Regions from separate parts of the Candidatus Filomicrobium marinum genome, predicted to be linked through region 2. Evidence: predicted binding sites of a transcription regulator. Region 2 holds the regulator's gene; the other holds the start of a gene.
The links. Region 2 encodes LexA, which represses DNA repair genes until DNA is damaged. Its sites were predicted from a motif close to TGTTCNNNNTGTGTTCNG; they were not measured.
Positions count from the first base shown of each region.

Region 1: YBN1229_RS17740 (PA0069 family radical SAM protein) is a predicted target of LexA. The motif match lies at 2,563-2,580, and genes of this name have one in related genera.

Region 1 is NZ_LN829119.1:3,795,644-3,802,781, forward strand. It holds gene YBN1229_RS17730 (Na(+)/H(+) antiporter subunit D) at 1-531, shown strand, start outside; gene YBN1229_RS17735 (ribonuclease HII) at 565-1,248, opposite strand; gene YBN1229_RS17740 (PA0069 family radical SAM protein) at 1,383-2,486, opposite strand; gene YBN1229_RS17745 (TIGR04283 family arsenosugar biosynthesis glycosyltransferase) at 2,663-3,418, shown strand; gene YBN1229_RS17750 (TIGR04282 family arsenosugar biosynthesis glycosyltransferase) at 3,418-4,077, shown strand; gene YBN1229_RS17755 (hypothetical protein) at 4,239-5,021, shown strand; gene moaB (molybdenum cofactor biosynthesis protein B) at 5,066-5,605, opposite strand; gene YBN1229_RS17765 (GyrI-like domain-containing protein) at 5,801-6,295, opposite strand; gene YBN1229_RS17770 (uracil-DNA glycosylase) at 6,442-7,138, opposite strand, start outside.
Region 2 is NZ_LN829119.1:2,888,333-2,895,470, reverse strand. It holds gene trpD (anthranilate phosphoribosyltransferase) at 1-575, shown strand, start outside; gene trpC (indole-3-glycerol phosphate synthase TrpC) at 579-1,385, shown strand; gene moaC (cyclic pyranopterin monophosphate synthase MoaC) at 1,382-1,864, shown strand; gene YBN1229_RS13530 (molybdopterin molybdotransferase MoeA) at 1,867-3,072, shown strand; gene YBN1229_RS13525 (hypothetical protein) at 3,222-3,632, shown strand; gene lexA (transcriptional repressor LexA) at 3,857-4,567, shown strand; gene YBN1229_RS13515 (ComEC/Rec2 family competence protein) at 4,737-6,899, opposite strand; gene gltX (glutamate--tRNA ligase) at 7,028-7,138, shown strand, end outside.

The sequences.
Region 1 (7,138 bases), 910 kb from region 2:
CTCCTGCCCGATATCAAGGTTCCCTGGTTCGTCTTTTTCCACAAGGACTCTGGTCTCCGGCCGAAAGATCCGCCGTGGAATATGGGCCTGGCGATGATCATTCTGTCGATCTTCTGCGTCGGGATCGGGGTGTTCCCGGCAGCCCTTTACGGGATGCTTCCCTACCCGGTGGATTACGAGCCCTATACGCCGGACCATATCGTCTATCAGCTTCAGCTCCTGCTCTTCGGCGCGTTGGCCTTCTACCTGACGCTCGGCTGGCTGAAGCAAACCAACACGATTACGCTTGACGTGGATTGGCTATGGCGGCGGCCAGGACCGGCCATTGCGGCTTTCCTCGATCGCTTTGCTGGATACACCTGGGAATGGTTTGTGGATCTGGTGACGGCGACAGCGATGCGGCTTTACCGCCTCGTGCATAGCCATCATGGGCCACAGGGCATTTTTGGACGGACGTGGCCCACCGGCACGATGGCATTCTGGACAACGGTGATGCTCGGCGCTGTCGTCATCATGTCGTACTTCCAGTAAGCACGCGGAATGTCCGCGTGTTTGCCGGGCGTTTTAAATCAGGTCGGCTTCCGCTGTGGCACGGGTCGCGTTGTTATCTGGATCGGCGATGAGGCCCAGTGCGTATTGCACGGGTCTGAATGAGCGACGATGCAGGGGTGTGACGCCGTGACGGCTCAGAGCTTCACGGTGCTCGGGGGTGCCATAACCCTTGTGGCGTTCAAACCCATAGGCTGGATAGTCGCGTGCGAGCTTACGCATGATCCTGTCGCGCGTGACCTTGGCGATGATCGAAGCTGCTGCGATCGAAAGACATTTCGCGTCACCACGGACGATGGTGCGTGTGGCGCACTTGATTTTCGGGGCGCGGTTGCCGTCAATCAGAGCCAACCTTGGGGCGATTTCTAATTGGGATACAGCATGGCTCATAGCCCACATCGTGGCGTTGAGGATGTTGTCTGTGTCGATGCGTGCGACGTCTGCGATGCCTACCGCAAAACTGCTTGTGGCTACGATCCGCGCGTAGACCGTTTCGCGCCCGTTCTCGTCGAGAGCTTTGGAATCGGTAATTCCGTCCGGGATGTTGTCGGGGTCGAGAATCACGGCAGCCGCTACCACCGGACCTGCCCAAGGTCCGCGACCAGCTTCATCAATGCCGGCAATAGGTCCCGGAATGAGAGCCATTTCGGCGCTCTCCAGCTCGAATGTCGGCAGCAGGCGTGAATCGCGAATCTTCATTCCGCGATTTTCCCGTGCCGGGGTTCAGAAGCAAAGCGCGTACGCCGAGTTTCAACGGGATTTGGCGACGCCTGTTACCGCATTGAGACTCGCGGGTGCAGTTTTACGCATCTAACCCAGCGTTTCAACGTGCCTTAGAGCAAGGGAAATTGTCCGCCTTGAGGTGTGGGCCTGCGGAACAGATCCGTTCGCAACGGCAGGTTGGGCGTATCCATTCCGATGCGTTTAAGTGCCAGACGAAATCGTTTTGCGATCTGCTCGGCGTAGGGGCCGGTTCCTCGTTGGCGCATGTGAAAGGTTGACGTGTAGTCGCGGCCGCCATGCATGGATTGCATTAACGCGATCACGCGCCGTGCGCGGTCAGGGAACTCGGTTTCGAGCCATTGCCGAAAAAGATCTTTGATTTCTAGGGGCATGCGTAACAGGACGTAGCCAGCCGCCAAGGCTCCAGCGTCGTGGACGGCCTTGAGGATGGCTTCGATTTCATGATCGGTGAGGGCTGGGATGATGGGGGCGACCATTGCGAAGGTCGGGATGCCGGCAGCGCTGAGTTGGCGGATGGCTTCGAGTCTTTTGGGAGGTGTCGCGGCGCGCGGTTCCATCGCACGGGCGAGCTTGCGGTCCAACGTCGTGACAGATAGGGCAACTTTGGCCAAGCCCTTGGCCGCCATTGGCGCAAGTATGTCGATATCACGGGTGACGAGAGCGGATTTGGTCACAATGGCCACGGGGTGGTCGGTCGCGGCCAAGACTTCGAGAATTCTGCGCGTAATCGCTAATCGTCGTTCGACGGGTTGGTACGGATCCGTGTTGGTTCCAAGCGCGATCGTTTTGACACGATAGCCTGGCTTGGCGAGTTCCCGTTCCAGCAAGCGCGCGGCTTCCGGCTTTACGTAGAGTTCCGTTTCGAAGTCCAGGCCAGCGGAGTGTCCCAAGTAGCAGTGGGATGGGCGTGCGTAGCAATAGATGCAGCCGTGCTCGCAGCCTCGGTATGGATTTATGGATTGGTCGAACGAGATGTCAGGGCTGTCATTAGTTGTGATGATGGTTCGGGCGGTATCGGTGCGAAGTCGCGTTGTGAAGCCGTCCAGGCTTTGCAAGCCCTCCCAGCCATCGTCGAATTCTTCGCGGGTCTGATTTTCAAAACGACCGGTGGCGTTGGAGCGGGCGCCGCGCCCCCGGCGCCGGTCCTCATGGATCAGTCTTGAACTTTGCGGTGTCTCGTTGGGATGGGACATGATGTCAAACCGGGTGTTCAAAACGGCTGCAATTCGCGGAGAGGGGTTCTAAAGTGCCAAAACTTAAAACTGTTCTCGGAACAAATCAAGAACATAGAGGCTGACTTGCAACTCGCTGTATCGAGTTGGGCCGACATGGCTTGTTGTCCGAGGATGCTCCGTGCGAGACAAAGACTATGATTTCCGTAGTCATCCCGACGCTCAATGCCGAGGCCTCACTGCCTGGCTGCCTGGCTGCACTCGTTCCGGGTGCGGTTGACGGAGTCGTCCGCGAGGTCATCATCGCAGATGGCGGTTCCGAGGATGCGACGGCGCTGATTGCGGACCAGGCTGGCGCACGCTGGCAGAAGTCCGAGCGTGGGCGCGGTCAACAGATCACGTGCGGTGCTTCGCTGGCTCGTTCAGATTGGTTGCTCATCTTGCACGCGGACACAATTCTCGAGTCCGGATGGGAGCGTGAGGTCGGAGCTTTCATTGAAAAGGTGGAGAGTGGCCGGCGGTCTCAGACAGCCGCTGTGTTTCGCTATGCCCTCGATGATGACGGGGCTCTGCCACGCTTCCTGGAAACGATGGTGAATATACGCGCGAGCTTGATGGGGGCGCCATATGGCGACCAGGGCTTGCTGATTTCGCGAAAGCTCTTCGATGAGATCGGTGGTTACCGCCCGATGGCCATCATGGAAGACCTCGATATCGTTCGCAGGCTTGGGTGGAGCAGATTGGCCGTCTTGCGGTCGCGGGCGATCACGTCAGCTGCGCGTTATCGCAAGGATGGCTATTTCAAACGTATCGCGCGCAATCAGCTTTGTTTGGCGATGTACATGTTGGGTGTCCCGGTGACGCGCATCGCACGGTTCTACGAGGGCGTCTCGGTAAGTGACGATGAACGCAACGCTGCGGCAGAGGCCGTACAATCCGACGTGAAATCTTGATGAAGGAAGAAAGCGCTCGCCGTAGCCCGACTGCGTTCGCGCGGCATCTCGTTGTGATGGCGAAGCTTCCCGTTGCCGGACGCGTGAAGACGCGGTTAGCGCGGGGTGTCGGTGTTGGACGGGCTGTCAGTTTTTATCGCGCGGGTCTGGCTGCTGCGTTCGGCCGCGTCAGTCAGGCGAGACGCTGGACGACCTACGTCGCTGTTGCGCCGGATTCAGGTATCTACGAACCGGTGTGGCCGATCTCCTGTCGCCGCATTGCGCAGGGCCGAGGCGATCTCGGTCAACGCATGCAGCGGGTCATGGATGGCTTGCCACCGGGCCCTGTCGTCATCATCGGCTCGGATGTTCCAGAAATAAGATCCGAACACATCGCCAGCGCATTTAAAATTCTGGCAAGCGCGGACGTGGTGCTAGGTCCCTCTCCGGACGGCGGGTATTGGCTGGTCGGTTTGCGGCGGCGTCCGCGTATCGCGCGCATATTCGACCGCGTGCGTTGGTCGCATGCGGAAACATTATCTGATACTTTGGCCAACGCAGTCGGGTTACAAGTGTGTTGGCTCGAACAGCTTGATGATGTGGATGACGCCGATGATCTTGCGCGGTTAAGCGAACGTGCTGGGCGTCGTATTCCGAGCCCGCCAAACATATTTTCCTGACTTTGATCTGTATTGCGGCCCATGTGGATCACGTGACACATTGGGCTCAGTCAAGATTACATCGCCAGTATGGGTTTCTGCGGCGGATTATGCTCGCTATATTGGAATGACTGCGTTTCGCGTCGGCGACCGGGGAGTCGCTGAGTCGGGTTGGGGCACGAATGTCTGAGTCACAAAGTTACTCGCCGGCACAGCTCTTGGCGATCGGCCAGCGTGCCGAAGCCGAGGGCAAGTTTGACTACGCGACGCAGTTTTATTCTCATCTTGCAGACCATTACAGAAATACGCCCGAAGCGCATGAAGCGCTGTATGGGCTGCAGCGCATTGAACGCTATGTGCAGGCGCAAGCGGCCCAGACGCACAACCCTCAGCCGCAGGCTCCGCGGCGGGACGCCTCACCATCCTATCCATTGCAACAGAGGCAACCTTCGTCGCAAACAGGAGGGCGCGGCGCGGCGAGGACGGCGCAACCTGGCCCTCGTCACGAATGGCCACAGGCGGCGCAGCCAGAGCGTCCCAATTTGGCGGGGAACATCGCATCCGCGAGGTCGTCGCTTCCGGCGCCTGTTCACGATGATGAGCTAGAAGACGATGCACGGCTTCCGCGACTTGTCGCGCGCGCAGGCAGATCAGATGAAGATGAGTACGCGCATGGCGTGCCGGAGTATCGGATCGGCCGGTTTATGGCGGTCGTGCTGGCTGCTGTTGGCTGGTTCTTGCTGGTTGTTGGACTGGTGGTGCTGCTTGCGGGGCTTGCCGGTGTCCCTGCTTCCTTCAGTGCGGCGGGGCTTCTGGGGCTGCCGCTGGGCGTCGAGCTCGGGCTTGGGGCCATCGTAACAGGTGTCATATTGCTGTTTGTGTCCCAGTTGGGCCGCGCTGTTTTCGATTCTGCAAGCGCAGCCCGCGAACTGGTGGAGATGGAACGAACGAAGTCGGGGCGATAGAGCTCACCCATTCTCTGTTCTGGGTCTTTCGGGCCGATGGCCCATCAACTCGCGCGGTGTTCCTCCAGGCGCGGCATGATCTCCACGAAGTTGCAGGGCCGGTGGCGATTGTCGAGCTGCCACCTGAGAATTCCTTCCCAGGCATCGCGACAAGCTCCGGGCGAGCCGGGCACGCAGAAGATATAGGTCCCTTTGGCGACGCCAGCACAGGCGCGCGATTGGATCGTTGATGTCGCGATCTTCTGGTAGGACAACATATGGAAGACGACGGAAAAGCCTTCGATATCTTTTTCGAAAAGAGGACGAACGGCTTCGGGCGTCACGTCCCGGCCGGTAAATCCGGTTCCTCCAGTCGTGATGACGACGTCGATATTGGGATCATCAATCCAACCCTTCACCACAGTCTGTATGGCGGCAACATCGTCGGCGACCAGATTGCGATCTGCAACTTCATGGCCAGCGGCTGTGATCATCTCCGCAAGCAAGCTGCCGGATTTGTCTTCTTTCTTGGTGCGGGTGTCGGACATCGTCAGAACTGCGATGCGCACCGGTAGAAAGGGACGAGATTCATCGATCTTCGACATTGCGTTCGTTGCCTTTGATTGCGCCATTCAATGGGCCGGGGCGTGCCGGCGGCCCCGCAAGAGGTGGCGCACCGGACAAGCGCGGGCCGGGTCAGTTTGGCCGCTTGCAGCAGGCCAGTAAAGCCTCGGACGGCAGACACTGGAGTTGAGAGTCTGGAGCCGCGGATCGCGTTGTCTATGAGAAGCTCGTTTAGTTCAAGCCGCGTTGCGACTCTGAGTGGCAACGGGGATGAGCAAATCGGTTTTGACAGTCGTGGGTGCGGAAAAATCCGGAGGGTCGAGAAAGATCGTAATCAAAGGACGGCTGCGATCGGCCGCATAATGGTTGGTGCCCGCCAGGTGAGATTGTATCGATGCAAACGCGGCGGAGATTTCGGCGCACGGTCCAACAAAGCGACTGCGGGCGAATGCTCCGCCGGGCAGACGATCAAACGGACAGTCGTCCAGGGGCGGTAATTTCCGAATGCCGTCAATTTCGACGCAAGCGATGTAGCTGTTGCCGTGGTAGCTTTCGGTCATCGCAGGGCCGAACTCAAGGCCGTAGCGTGTGGTTACGAGTCCCGAGATGGCGTTCCGTTGCAGCCAGGCCTCAATGCGCTGCCAGGCCGTGCGCGCCGCCACGGTGCCATTGCCGCTGACCCGCGTGCACGTAATTTGCTTTGGGCGAAGGTAGACTAAACCCACTGACACGTTGGTGTTCCCTCAGGGCCTTTGATTTCGATTTCGCGATGACTGTCAGCAATTGAGGCGAGTTGTCCGCGAAATTTGTTTTTCAGGACCTAAGTTCTCGGCAATAACTATATGAATATTTTATGCGAATTTTAACTGAGTTGAGGTCAGTCCGATGACTTCGATAACGCTTCGCGGATGTTGAGAAGATCGCGCCATGCGAGTCTCTTGGCGGCAGGTGTGCGCAACAGATAGGCCGGGTGCAGGCTTGCAAAAGCCTTGATGGATGCGTCGCCAACTTCGATCTGCTTCCATTTGCCGCGAAGGCGCATAATTCCTTCACTGGCATTGAACATCGACTTCGCTGCGGCACCGCCCAGGACGAGAATTATCTCAGGGGCGACCAGTTGGATCTGGCGATCCAAGAACGGTCGACAAACCTGAGCTTCCTGCGGCGTTGGCGTGCGGTTTCCAGGCGGGCGCCAATAAACGATGTTGGTAATGTGGACATCGTTCTCGCTGAGATCGATTGCGCCCAGCATACGGTCCAACAACTTGCCGGCGCGGCCGACAAATGGTCGCCCCTCGAGATCTTCGTCGCGGCCGGGTGCTTCTCCGATGATCATGAGACGGGCCTGCTCTGCGCCACGATAAACGCACGTATTCTTGGCGGTCGCCTTCAACGCGCAGCCTTCAAATCGTTCAAGTGCGGCGCGTAATTCCGAGAGTGAATTGACCGCGGCAGCCGCTTGCCGTGCGCTGCCAGCGCCGGCCGCTTGTGGCGTGACCGGCGTGAATCTCGACGCTTGCTGTGTTCTTGGGGGCTGCTCGCCGCCAGTCGCACGACGGTTGGGTGTCGGGGGC
Region 2 (7,138 bases):
GCTTCATGTGGGCGCCCATGCATCATCCGGCGATGAAGACGTGGGCGCCGGCTCGCGCGGAACTCAAAGTACGGACATTGTTCAACGTGCTCGGTCCGATTGCGAATCCGGCGAACGTCAAACGACAGGTCGTTGGCGTGTACGATGTGCGGTGGGTGGAACCTATCGCAGATGCCTTGAAGGGCTTGGGGTCGGAGCACGCATGGGTCGTGCATGGATCTGATGGGCTCGATGAATTGACGACCACTGGCCCGTCAACCGTGGCAGAGGTCAAAGATGGGGCCGTTTCTGTGTTTGAAATTTCCCCCGAGCAGGCGGGGCTTGAACGCACATCACTTTCGTCCCTGCAAGGGGGGGATGCGCAAGAGAACGCCGCGGCGATCCGTGCGGTGCTCGATGGTGCGGCCGGACCCTTCCGGGATATCGTGTTGTTGAACACGGCCGCTGCCCTGGTGGTTGCAGACAAGGCGGCCAATCTCATTGACGGCGTTGAGATTGCGTCGCGCGCAATCGACAGCGGCGCGGCGCGTGCCGTGCTTGATAAGCTCGTCGCCGTTACCAACGCGGACGCATGACATATGGCTGCTGACATTTTGGAAAAAATCACCGCGTACAAGCGGGAAGAAGTCGCGGCGGCTAAAGCAGAAGCTCCGCTGCAGATCATCGCCGAGTATGCACGTAGCGCCGGACGGCCGCGTGGTTTCGTTGCCGCGATCAACGCGCGCATGGCATCGGGACAGCCCGCGCTTATTGCCGAGATCAAGAAGGCAAGTCCATCAAAGGGGCTTATTCGCGCAGACTTCGATCCCCCCGCGCTTGCCGAAGCCTATGCCGCGGGCGGCGCAACCTGTCTGTCCGTGCTAACCGACGCACCCTCGTTCCAAGGTTCGCCGGACTATCTGAGGGCTGCACGTGCAGCATGCACGCTCCCCGCTCTACGCAAGGACTTCATGATCGACACGTATCAGGTCGTCGAGGCACGAGCATGGGGCGCGGATTGCATCCTCATCATCCTGGCGCAGGTCGACGATGAAACGGCTGCGAAGCTCATCGCCGCCGCGGCGGACTGGGGTATGGACGCGCTCGTTGAAGTGCATGACTCCGCGGAATTGGCGCGCGCCGCATCGCTTGGCGCGACTTTCATTGGAATCAACAATCGCAATCTGCGCACATTCGAGACGACGCTAGAGACCACCGAGCGTCTCGTGCCCGAGGCTCCGGCGGGGGCCACGCTCGTGACGGAAAGCGGCATCTTTACCGCTGCCGATGTCGCACGGATGCAGCGCGTCGGGGTGAACGCTTTTCTGGTGGGCGAAAGCCTTATGCGGCAAGCCGATGTGCGTCGTGCGACCGAGGCTTTGATTGGCAGGACGGAGGCCGCGTGAACAAGCTTTCCCATCTCAACGAGAAGGGCGAAGCCCGTATGGTCGACGTCTCCGAAAAGGGCGTCACCAGCCGGACGGCCATTGCGGTGGGTTTCGTCGCGATGCAGCCCGAGACGCTGGCACTTGTCGAATCCGGAGAAGCCAAGAAGGGTGACGTTCTCGCGACTGCGCGCATCGCCGGCATCATGGCGGCCAAGCGGACGCACGAGTTGATCCCGCTATGCCATCCGCTCGCGATCACCAAGGCCAGCGTCGAATTTGAAGCGTCTCACGCCCCCGCAGGGATTCGCGTTCGGGCCGAGGTTAAAGTCGCCGGTCAGACAGGCGTTGAGATGGAGGCGCTGACTGCTGTTTCGGTTGCCTGTCTGACGATCTACGACATGCTGAAGGCTGCCGATAAGGGCATGGTATTCAAAGACATCCGACTGATTGAAAAAACGGGCGGACGGTCGGGAACATTCCGCGCAGAAGGACAATAATAATGGCGCCGCTTTCCGTGCCCGAAGCCCTCGCGCGCATTCTCGACGGCGTTCGCGCAACCGAGATGGAAGAGGTTGATCTGTTTGGGGGACGCGGACGCATTCTTGCCAGCACGTTGACCGCGCAATTCTCCCAGCCGCCGTTTGATGCGTCCGCGATGGACGGCTACGCTGTGCGTGATGCAGATGTGGCAACGCTTCCAGCCCGTTTGACGGTGATCGGCGAAGCTGCGGCTGGACATCCCTTCGCCGGCACGGTCGCAGAGGGACAGGCCGTTAGAATTTTCACAGGCGCGCCGGTTCCAGAAGGAGCCGATGCGATCGTCATCCAGGAAAATACCGATCGCGAGGGTGATGTTGTCGTTGTCCGCGAGGGCAAACCGGATCCTGCGCATGTCCGCAAACGCGGAGGTGATTTCACGAAGGGCGATGAACTTCTTCCTGCAGGCCTGAAACTTGCCCCGAGGCATTTGTCGCTGGCCGCAGCCATGGGCTACGGCAAACTCCCGGTGATGCGCCGTCCGGTCGTTGCAATCCTGGCAACGGGCGACGAGTTGGTCGAGCCCGGGACACCGGTTGCGGCAGGACAGATTGTCTGCTCCAACCCATACGGCATTGCGGCGATGGCTGAAGCCGTGGGTGCGGAAGCGCGATTGATCGGCATTGCACGTGACACAGTGGACAGTCTGACTGAAAAGATCGCTACCGCTGAAGGTGCAGACATCCTTGTCACGATCGGCGGAGCGTCCGTCGGCGATCACGACCTCGTCGCCAAAGTTCTCCAAGCGAACGGCATGACGCTCGATTTTTGGAAGATCGCTATGCGGCCAGGTAAGCCGTTGATCTTCGGACGTCGTGGCGCGCAACGCGTGATCGGCGTACCAGGTAATCCTGTGTCGTCCTTGATCTGTACGCGCGTCTTCGTTGTTCCCCTCATCCGCAAACTGCTGGGCCTCGATACTGGAACCGACGCTCTCATGACTGCGCGGCTAACCCACGCAATCGAGAAAAACGGGCCGCGCCAGCACTATATGCGCGCACGTCTCATGACGGGCGAAAATGGTGTCATGGAAGTTCGCGCCGCGGGATCGCAGGACTCATCGCTGTTGGAGCCGCTGTCGGCTGCGAATTGTCTGATCGTGCGCCCGGCCGATGCTGAAGCGCTTCCGGAAGGCGCGTCCGTCAACGTGCTGCGTATTGATTTTTGAGGCCGCCTTCGCTGGCATTTCTCCCGCGACGCAAAACTACAACAGCCAGTGAGCTAATATGATGTAAGCTGTTGATCAGTTGCCTAATTTGAATTGAGTAATACTCAGTCCACGTCTAATCTCCCCACAATTTATGGGGAGGAACCTCAATGCGCGGCAATTTTTTTGTCGGATTGATCGGTGTAGTTTTGGGTGGATGTGCCTCCGCTTCGAGCGAAATTACGGCTCAATACGTTTCGCCAATTCCATATCAGAACTACACATGCGATCAGATTGGCGCGGAAGCTGCCCGAATTTCTCAACGGGCGGCTCAACTCGCCGGTATTCAAGATTCAAAATCCACAAATGATGCTGTCGCAATGGGCGTCGGGCTAGTGCTTTTCTGGCCGTCGTTGTTCTTCATAAAAGGTGATGGTCAGACCGCAGCAGAACTTGGCCGACTAAGGGGTGAGTTCGAAGCTTTGGAGCAGGTATCAATTCAAAAAAACTGTGGCCACAAATTTAGACGCGACATCCAATCTTCACCAACGACGACAAGTTCAGTCACTCCGCCAACGTAAGGCAGTTGTGTCGTCGGTGGCTGCCTATTTCTCAATACCTTCGCTGCGCCCTCTTGTAGAACGTGTCAAGAACGGTTAGTGTCTGTTCATGGTTTGTACAGATTCTGTCCTAAACGCGGCGAGAGAGTTGAGGGATGTTCTCCACGCCCATTCGGGCTTGGTTTTGAGAACGCCTGAAGCTCGCGTCGCCGATGAGAAAGCGGCTAGCGGGGCGCGCTGAAATTATGCTGACACAAAAACAAAAAGAGCTTCTTCTGTTCATTCATGAGCGCATGAGTGAGACGGGTGTTCCGCCGTCGTTCGATGAAATGAAGGACGCGCTCGAACTCAAATCGAAGTCTGGTATCCATCGGCTCATTACGGCATTGGTGGAGCGTGGCTTCATTCGACGGCTTCCGCATCGAGCACGCGCTATCGAGGTCATCAAGCTTCCTGAAGGCTCAGAATCGGGTGGTGTCAAAGTCGGCGGCTTCAGGCCAAGCGTGATCGAAGGCGGAGGCGGCTCCAAGCCAGTCGAGCTCTCAGCGCCGAGCACAACTGTGATCGACTCCCAAACGGTATCCGTGCCGATGATGGGCCGTATTGCGGCGGGCGTTCCGATTAGTGCGATCCAGAACCATACCCATGATATTTCCTGCCCACCCGACCTTCTGGCTAAGGGCGAACATTTCGCGCTGGAAGTCCACGGCGATTCGATGATCGACGCCGGCATCCATGACGGCGATATCGTCATTATCAAGCGGTGCCATACGGCGGAGAACGGCGACATCGTTGTGGCTCTTGTCGATCGGGAAGAGGCGACGCTTAAGCGCTTGCGTAAGAAAGGCTCCACCGTCGCTCTCGAAGCTGCCAATCCGCAATTCAAGACGCGTATTTTTGGTCCCGATCAAGTGGATGTGCAGGGACGGCTTATCGGATTGATCCGACGGTATTGATATGTTGTTTGGCGGATAGAAATTGCCGAAGCCCTTTCGCTAATCATCATCCTGGCATTCATTGCCGAGATCCAATCTGGCACTGGGGAGGCCGTTGTCTGGTTGTGCTTTCCCCCATTGCGTTGGCCCGGGTTGAACCGCGGATCCTGGGAATACTCCCCGAGATGTCTCACGGCGCTGCTTCATCCGTGCTTTGATAGGCCGCTGTCCACGGCCTTCTTCCCCGAGCGCCTTCAACCGTTTCGACGCGTAATGCGCCAGATTTGTCGAGATAAACCGCGTGCGTTCCCTCGCGTTCTAATGCGGATCGATCGATGGTGAGTTGGGGCTGCGTGCAAGATCGCGGACGTGTGCCCTGGACAATCAGTATGTGCGCTTGACGGCAATCATCACGTAACGCTGCGGGGTGGCGCGTGATGGCTACGATCTTTCCATCAATCGCACCGACGCACCCGACACCGTCGCAGGTCAAAGCGGGTGCGCGGGTTACATCGGCAGGTCTTCGTGCATCTCCGTCACGCGCAAGCCAGCGTGAGAGTTCGAATTCATCGCGCGAACTGCTGAGGCCGTTGAGGAAGCCGTCCGCTCCGCGCAGGAGCACGAGATTCCCGGTTCCGCCGACAAGAAGCGCAGGGCGTTCTGCAGTTGGGGCAAGAGCAATGCCGGCAGCAATCACTAGGACGCCTAACAATCGCCAGCGGTACCGCATCAGCGTCAACCACAAGCACCCCGCCGCGACAAGAGCGATTGCGACATTGGGAACAACTGGTAGAAGGCTGACAGCGCCTTTGAGGCCGGCAACCCAGGTGGCGGCCGCGGTCATTGCTTCAATGCCGTACCCCATTACAATGAGCGGCAGCGTCTCTAAGCCCAGTGGCATCAAGACGAGCGTTGTCAACGCAGCCGGCATGACAACGATATTGCAGATCGGGATTACGGCGAGGTTGGCCAGAACCGCATAGTGCTGGTTTTGATGAAAGTGGTAGATGGCGAAGGGTGCGATCGCCGCGCTGGCAATAATGGTCGATAGAACGATCCCGCTGAAAAAATAAAAGAACCGCATGTGCACGCCGCGATGGGGACCAGACGGCGCACGGAACCGTTGATTGATAGCTTCGTAACTTGCGACCAGAGCAATCACGGCGGCGAAGGACATCTGGAAACCGGGATCGATGACGCTTTCTGGAAATAGAATGAGAAGTATGAATGCTGCGACGGCAACGTTACGGAGGGCCACGGCCTGGCGATCTAACAGCATGGCTGAGAACATGACGGTGATCATGAGAAACGCGCGCACCGTGGCGAAGGTACCGCCTGAGATCATGAGATAGCCAAAAGCGCCGAACATCGCGCCGACAGCAGCCCATTTCTTTATTGGGAAGCGCAGGGCGATGGACGGAAAGAGTGCAAAGAGGAAGCGTAGTGCGACGAAGACAGAGCCCCCCATGATCGCCATGTGTAGGCCTGAAATCGACAGGATGTGATAGATGCCCGACGCACGATAAATCTCGTTTGTCGCATCGGAGATGCCGCCGCGCTCGCCAGTGATCAGGGCCGTCGCGATCGCGCCGCGTTCATCCGGCAACGCGGCTGTTATGCGATCCCCGATATGTTTGCGCAGGCGTGCAACCCAAGTTTCCAGCTTCTGGGCGAGGTTTTCTGGTGCGCCGTCTTCGATGACAATTGGAGGAGAGGTGGAATACCCGACGGCTCCGATGCCTCGATACCAAGCGTATCGCGCAAAATCATAACCTCCTGGAAGTGCCGCACGCGGTGGCGGCGACAGGTTGGCTGTGAGTGTTATTTGATCTCCCAAGCTCACGCCTGCCGTTGGATTTCTCGTAGTCACGCGAATGCGCGCGGGCAGTGCGTTTGGGGTGAGCTTGTCAACGCTTAGGGGGCGTAAGGTTAAGCGCTCGCCCCCCTCCGCTTTCGGCTCGATCTGTTCCACGATTCCGCGCACCGCCACGGGCCCGATTTGCGTTTGTAACACTGGCGCGCGGACCCACTCGGTCCGCAGTTTTGCCGCAACCAATCCGAGGCTTGCTAGTCCGGTGAACGCAATCAGACTGCCGAGCAAAGTGGCGCTAGGCCGCATTATGATGAGTACCGTCGCAGCCAACGACACCGCTAAGAAGAACCAAACAGCCGGTTCAAGGGGCAGTGCAAAATATAAGGCGCAGCCTGTTCCAAAAGCCACGGGCTGCCAGTAGAACCACCCTGCCCGTTCCGCTTCGAGTTGCGCAGACAGCCATGCAAAGGGCGCGCGTAAGAGCCCCGTGCGGCGCGGGGCAGCAATCACATCGCTGGGCTCGTCCCGCAAAAGCGTCATAGGCTCGGTCCCGCCTCCCCCCTCACCGGCTCCTTAACCTTCGCGCTCGCCTATGCTACAGGGCCTGCAAAACAAAACCAGCCGTTGCGGCAGCTGATGTCGCGACTGCGCTCAAAACATGTGAGCTCATGACAAAACCTTCGAAGGCGGGCCGCACCGCTCCCGTCGTCCGCTTCGCTCCTTCACCCACCGGTTTTCTTCACATCGGGGGGGCCCGTACAGCGTTATTCAATTGGCTT